Regions from separate parts of the Pseudomonas sp. M20 genome, predicted to be linked through region 3. Evidence: predicted binding sites of a transcription regulator. Region 3 holds the regulator's gene; each other region holds the start of a gene.
What was found. The regulator sigma-54, encoded in region 3, starts transcription at its own class of promoters, with help from an activator protein. The targets are predictions, from matches to a motif close to ANTGGCATNNANNTTGCTNT.
Positions count from the first base shown of each region.

Region 1 (2,268 bases), 700 kb from region 3:
GACCGGTTTTGGCAACCCATAGAGCCGGAAGCATTCGATTCTCCTCGTGCGCCTGTTTTTCGGCGCGACGTTCTGATAATTAGCTGATCTGCAAGACCCGAGCCATGGCCTGGTCGTCGTCTTTGGCGGTGTTCATCATCTTGACGTGCAACTCGAACTGCTTGGCCAAGGCCAGCACCGAGGTCATCTCTTCGACGGCGTTGACGTTGCTCGACTCAAGGAAACCCGACACCAGTTTGACGTTGGCATCGGCCTGCGCCGGCTGGCCGTCCTTGGTGTAGATCGAGCCGTCGAGGCCCTTGTTCATGTTCTTGATGTCCGGGTTGACCAGTTTGATCCGGTCAACTTCCGCCATGACGCGCGGGCCTTCGCCCATCGCACGAATACTGATGGTGCCGTCTTCACCGACTTCGATCTGCTGCTCGGGCGGCACGGCGATCGGGCCGCCATTGCCGATCACCGGCATGCCGTTGCCGGCACGCAGCACGCCGAGGGCGTCGACGTTGAGGCTGCCGGTACGCACGTAGCTTTCGCCACCGTTAGGGTTCTGCACGGCAATGAAACCGTTGCCGGTCACCGCGACGTCCAGGTCACGGCCGGTCTGTACCAGCGAACCCGGAGTGAAGTCGGTGGCGGGCCGTTCGCTCATGGCAAACGCACGCGCCGGAAAGCTGTCACCAAATACCGGCATCGAACGCGCCTGCTCCAGGTCGCGCTGAAAACCGTTGGTGGAGATGTTCGCCAGGTTGTTGGCATGAGCCTTCTGCGCCAGTGCGTTCTGGCTGGCGCCGGTCATTGCCACATAAAGGTACTTGTCCACACTCTTTCCTCTGCATGCCGGACGTTTGCCGCCCACCGCTGTACTGCTGAGCCATAAGCAATTTGCAGACCAACTTTTTTCTGGCGCACAAAGGCCCGGTAAACAAAGGACTTGAGGGATGGCGAGGGGAAATCTGAAATGTATCGAAGTCGAAAAACCGGCGGTGTTATGCCGCTTCGCGGCAAAGGCTCAAAAGATCGCAGCGTGCCGCAGCTCCTACATTTGAAATACGTACTCCTGTAGGAGCTGCCGAAGGCTGCGATCTTTTGCTCTTAAGCTTCAGGATCTTTGCCGACTTCGTATTCACGCAGTTTGTTGGCAATCGTCGTATGCGATACCCCCAGCCGCTTACCCAACTGCCGACTGCTCGGATGCTCGGAATACAACCGCTCCAGCACCGCTTTCTCAAAGCGCCCGACAATTTCGTCCAAGCCACCTTCCAGCGAGAAATCGCCAAGCGGCTGACGCACGCCGTAATCCGGCAGCCGAATATGCTCTGCCTTCACCGTGCCGCCATCGCACAGCGAAACCGCCTGGAACAGCACGTTCTCCAGTTGCCGCACGTTACCCGGCCAATGGTAATGACTGAGTCGATCCATCGCCGCTGGCGCCAGTTTTGGCAGTGAGCAACCGATCTGCCGACTGGCCTGATCGAGAAAGTGTTCGACCAGCGGGGTCAAGCCGTCGAGGCATTCGCGCAGCGGCGGGATGTGCAGGGAGAGCACGTTCAAGCGGTGATACAAATCCTGGCGAAACTCGCCGCGTGCGCACAGCTCGGACAAGTCCACCTGGGTGGCACAGATCACCCGCACATCCAGATAAACCTCCTCATCACTGCCGACCCGGCGGAAGCAACCGTCCTGTAGAAAGCGCAGTAACTTCACTTGAAGACGCGGACTCATTTCGCCGACGCCGTCGAGAAACAATGTGCCGCCCGCCGTCAATTCCAACAGACCGAGCTTGCCCTCAGCGCGCGCGCCTTCGAATGCACCCGGGCCATAACCGAACAGCTCGGTCTCGGCCATCGACTCAGGCAGGCCTGCGCAGTTGAGCGCCATCAACGGCGACTGCCCGCGCGGACTGGCGAGGTGGCAGGCACGCGCCAGCAACTCCTTACCGGTGCCGGTTTCGCCTTCAATCAATAGCGGCGCATCCAGCGGGGCCATACGCCGCGCTTCACGCACCACGGCGGCCATGACTTTCGAACTTTGGAAAATGCTGTCGAAGCCACGCAGCTCCTGCTTGCGCACGTTGTAGATGCGCTCGCCTACGCGGTCGGCGCGGTGCAAGGTCAGCACGGCGCCGGCCATGGCCTCGCTGTCGTCATGCTCTGATTGCAGTGGCGCGATGTCAGCCAGAAAGATGTCGCCCTTAACCTTGACCCGCATGCCGTTGATTCGCGATTTATTCGCGCGCACCAGTTCCGGCAAGTCGAAATCTTCGGCGTA
Region 1 is NZ_CP173611.1:3,974,841-3,977,108, forward strand. It holds gene flgG (flagellar basal-body rod protein FlgG) at 1-34, opposite strand, end outside; gene ACI514_RS17600 (flagellar basal body rod protein FlgF) at 80-820, opposite strand; gene ACI514_RS17605 (sigma-54-dependent phenylalanine hydroxylase transcriptional regulator PhhR) at 1,093-2,268, opposite strand, start outside.
Region 1: the regulator sigma-54 is predicted to act here: its motif matches at 875-894, upstream of ACI514_RS17600 (flagellar basal body rod protein FlgF).

Region 2 (2,268 bases), 960 kb from region 3:
GGTCGGACAGGTCGACAGCGACAGCGTCGGTTGCGCAATGTATGCGTGCGGCTTGGCTTTGATGCGCTCGCGGAAGGCGTCGATTTCGGCCTTCGTCGATGCTGGCCCCACCAACATCCCGTAACCACCCGAGCCTTGGGTTTCCTTGACCACCAGATCTGGAAGATTGGCCAGGACATGGGAAAGTTCAGACGGGTTGCGGCATTGCCAGGTCGGCACGTTCTTCAGGATCGGTTCTTCGTCGAGGTAAAAACGGATCATGTCGGTGACAAACGGATACACCGATTTGTCGTCCGCCACGCCGGTACCGATGGCGTTGGCCAGCACCACGTTGCCCGAGCGATAGGACGACAGCAGCCCCGGCACACCAAGCATCGAATCAGGATTGAACGCCAGTGGATCGAGGAACGCATCGTCGAGGCGGCGGTAGATCACGTCCACCGCTTTCGGGCCGTCAGTGGTGCGCATGAAAACCTTGTCGTCACGCACGAACAGATCCGCACCCTCGACCAGCTCCACGCCCATTTCCCGCGCCAAAAAAGCGTGCTCGAAGAACGCACTATTGAAGCGCCCCGGCGTCAGCACCACCACGCTTGGGTCATCGATCGGACTTGAGCTTTTCAGGGTATCGAGCAACAGGTTCGGGTAGTGATCGATCGGCGCAATGCGCTGGGCGGCGAACAGCTCCGGGAACAGGCGCATCATCATCTTGCGGTCTTCGAGCATGTAGCTAACGCCGCTCGGCGTGCGCAGGTTGTCTTCGAGCACGTAATACGTGCCGTCGCCATCACGCACCAGATCGACGCCGGAGATGTGCGAATAGATATCGCGGTGCAGATCCAGGCCTTGCATCGCCAACTGGTATTGCTCGTTGGCCAGCACCTGTTCGGCGGGAATGATCCCGGCCTTGATGATGCGCTGCTCGTGATAGAGGTCGGCGAGAAACATGTTCAACGCTTTGACGCGCTGGATGCAGCCGCGCTCGACGATCCGCCATTCACTGGCAGGGATGCTGCGCGGAATGGTGTCGAAAGGAATCAGGCGCTCGGTGCCCTGCTCGTCGCCGTAGAGCGTGAAGGTAATGCCGGCGCGATGGAACAGCAGATCGGCCTCGCGTCGCCGTTGAGCCAGCAGTTCGTCAGGCGTGTCGGCCAGCCAGCGGGCGAACTCCCGATAATGCGGGCGAACCTGGCCGCCGGCATCGTACATCTCATCAAAATAGGTGCGGATCATGCCGTACTCCTTGTCACCCGGACATACAGGCCTTCGCAAGGCCCGTGCCATCGGCATAAACGCTTTGATTTCAATCGGTTGGAAATACACGCCGCAGGCACCGCACCATTCCTGTGCGGCAAATGCCCCAACCGGATTGCCCCCGCTTCATTGCGACGCACTGCATCGCCTATCACCAGCATAGTCAGAGTTGATTTCACTGCCCGGCGCTGCCTGCGGATAATCCGCGCATTCGCTGCAAAACTTCCGCGTGCACAGCGCCGCGAAGTCGCCAGCTCAACTGATCTGGACTGCCCTCGCAGCCCGCCCCGCTGTAACCCTGACCGGTTTCCTCTCCTTGTCGGTCTTCCCTTTTAGCCACCCTCTCCGGTGGCTCTTTTTTGCCTCGGTTTCTTGTTTCAGGGTTTTGCCACGGCGCTTTGCGTACGCCGGAAACGACAACGGCCAACCCGAAGGTCAGCCGTTGTTCAACCATTGAAATCAGAGATCAGTTCAAACGGTGGCGATTGCGCACCTCCTGCTTCACGCCCCAGCCTTCGATGATGCCGCCCAAAGGTTCAACCACGGCAGAGAATCCCTGCTCGAAGTCGCCGATATCGTCATACGTCGCGTACATCACTTTGCTCAATTCCAGCGCCCACGCACCGTCATCACGCACGCTGACCTGAGCATTGATGGATTCACCGCGAAATTTGCCTGCCGCCCTGCGCGCCCGCTCCTCGTCCGGGAAAATTGCGTAGAACTCGATGGGATGGAATCGGGAAAAATCGAAACCGCCTTCTTTCATGCGGCGCAGAACATTGCTGCTGATGTCTTCTTGATAGGCTGTGCTCATGAATCGTCCCCCTCGCATAGATGGATAGACTTTCCGTATTCCCGCCCCGGGCCTCTGGCCAAAGTACTACGGCAACGTGGTTGCACGCGGGAACAAGCATGTAGCTGACAAGACCAGACCTTAGCGATCCGTTCGCTGATCTCGCTTGCAGAGTAGCCCCAAGTTAGAGCCGCTGCCAAGGCCTGGTGTGAAAGGTGTCA
Region 2 is NZ_CP173611.1:3,716,994-3,719,261, forward strand. It holds gene ACI514_RS16390 (circularly permuted type 2 ATP-grasp protein) at 1-1,233, opposite strand, end outside; gene ACI514_RS16395 (ribonuclease E inhibitor RraB) at 1,721-2,068, opposite strand.
Region 2: the regulator sigma-54 is predicted to act here: its motif matches at 1,266-1,285, upstream of ACI514_RS16390 (circularly permuted type 2 ATP-grasp protein).

Region 3 (2,268 bases):
TGTCGATCCGATCTCGGTCGGCGATATCAAGCAGATCATCCACCACCTCAAGGCCAAGGGCATCGGTGTACTGATCACCGACCACAACGTCCGTGAGACGCTGGACATCTGCGAAACCGCTTACATCGTCAACGACGGTCAGTTGATTGCCGAGGGCGATGCAGAAACCATCCTGGCCAACGATCTGGTCAAGGAAGTGTATCTGGGCCACGAGTTTCGCCTGTAAGCGCAACAGTGCCCGGTGCGCCGCCCGGGCGCTGTATCGATTCAAGCAGGATTTAATACGCTTTAATTGTTACAGCGCTCTAGGCAAACACTTCAGTTTCAGGCATATAATTTGCTTAAGTTTGGCGCTCCGGCGCCCTGTAGTGGATGGCGCATAGCGCCGGCGAATAAGGTGTTAAGCCCCTGCCATGAAACCATCGCTAGTCTTGAGAATGGGCCAGCAGCTGACGATGACACCGCAGCTGCAACAGGCCATCCGTCTGCTCCAATTGTCGACCCTGGATCTGCAACAGGAAATCCAGGAGGCGCTGGAATCCAATCCGATGCTCGAACGCCAGGAAGAAGGCGAAGACTTCGACAATTCCGACCCCATGGCCGACAACGCCGAACAGAAGCCCAACACCGAGATTCAGGAACCCTCCTATCAGGAAACCGCCCCGACGGTCGACAATCTCGAGGATGGCGAATGGAACGAGCGTATTCCCAACGAACTTCCGGTCGACACCGCCTGGGAGGACGTCTACCAGACCAGCGCCAGCAGCCTGCCCAGCAGCGATGATGACGAGTGGGACTTCACCACCCGCACTTCCGCCGGCGAGAGCTTGCAAAGCCACCTGCTGTGGCAACTGAACCTTGCACCGATGTCCGACACCGATCGCCTGATCGCGGTCACCCTGATCGACTGCATCAACAATCAGGGCTACCTCGACGAAACTCTCGAAGAGATCCTCGAGGCGTTCGACCCGGAACTGGACATCGAACTGGACGAAATCGAAGCCGTCCTGCACCGCATTCAACAATTTGAACCAGCCGGTATCGGCGCCCGCAACCTCGGCGAATGCCTGCTGCTGCAATTGCGCCAGTTGCCTGCCAAGACCCCGTGGCTGGCGGAAGCGAAACGTCTGGTCACCGACTACATTGACCTGCTCGGTGGCCGCGACTACAGCCAGTTGATGCGCCGCATGAAGCTCAAGGAAGACGAGCTGCGCCAGGTCATCGAGTTGGTGCAGAGCCTTAATCCACGCCCGGGTTCGCAAATCGAATCCACCGAAGCCGAGTACGTCGTCCCTGACGTTATCGTACGCAAGGATAACGAACGCTGGCTGGTCGAGCTCAATCAGGAGTCGGTGCCACGCCTGCGCGTCAACGCGCAGTACGCCGGTTTCGTCCGTCGTGCCGACACCAGCGCCGACAACACCTTCATGCGCAATCAGTTGCAGGAAGCTCGCTGGTTCATCAAGAGCCTGCAGAGCCGCAACGAAACCCTGATGAAAGTAGCCACCCAGATCGTCGAGCATCAGCGCGGTTTTCTGGAGTACGGCGACGAAGCCATGAAGCCGTTGGTCCTGCACGATATCGCTGAGGCGGTCGGCATGCACGAATCGACAATTTCCCGGGTGACCACGCAAAAATTCATGCATACCCCACGCGGTATTTATGAACTGAAATACTTTTTCTCCAGCCACGTCAGCACCTCCGAAGGCGGCGAATGCTCGTCCACGGCGATCCGCGCGATCATCAAAAAACTGGTTGCCGCGGAAAATCAGAAAAAGCCGTTGAGTGACAGCAAGATCGCTGGTTTACTGGAGGCACAAGGCATTCAGGTGGCTCGCCGCACCGTCGCCAAGTACCGCGAATCCCTCGGGATCGCGCCTTCGAGCGAACGCAAGCGGTTGATGTAAGCCACGTTACAGCGTTCCAGTGGCAGGCTATCCAGCCTGCCGCTTTATGCACTGGCAACGAAGGAGAAGCTGTATGCAAGTCAACATCAGTGGACACCAACTGGAAGTGACCGAACCTCTGCGCACCTACATCAACGAAAAACTCGACCGATTAGAGCGCCATTTCGACAAGATCACCAACGTGCAAGTCACGATGTGCGTCGAAAAGCTGAAGCAGAAAATCGAAGCCACCTTGCATATTCCCGGCGGAGAAGTGGTTGCCAATGCCGAGCATGACGACATGTATGCCGCCATTGACCTACTGACCGACAAGCTGGATCGCCAACTCAAAAAGCATAAGGAAAAGACCCAAAGCCTCCTC
Region 3 is NZ_CP173611.1:4,678,424-4,680,691, forward strand. It holds gene lptB (LPS export ABC transporter ATP-binding protein) at 1-226, shown strand, start outside; gene ACI514_RS20895 (RNA polymerase factor sigma-54) at 414-1,907, shown strand; gene hpf (ribosome hibernation-promoting factor, HPF/YfiA family) at 1,981-2,268, shown strand, end outside.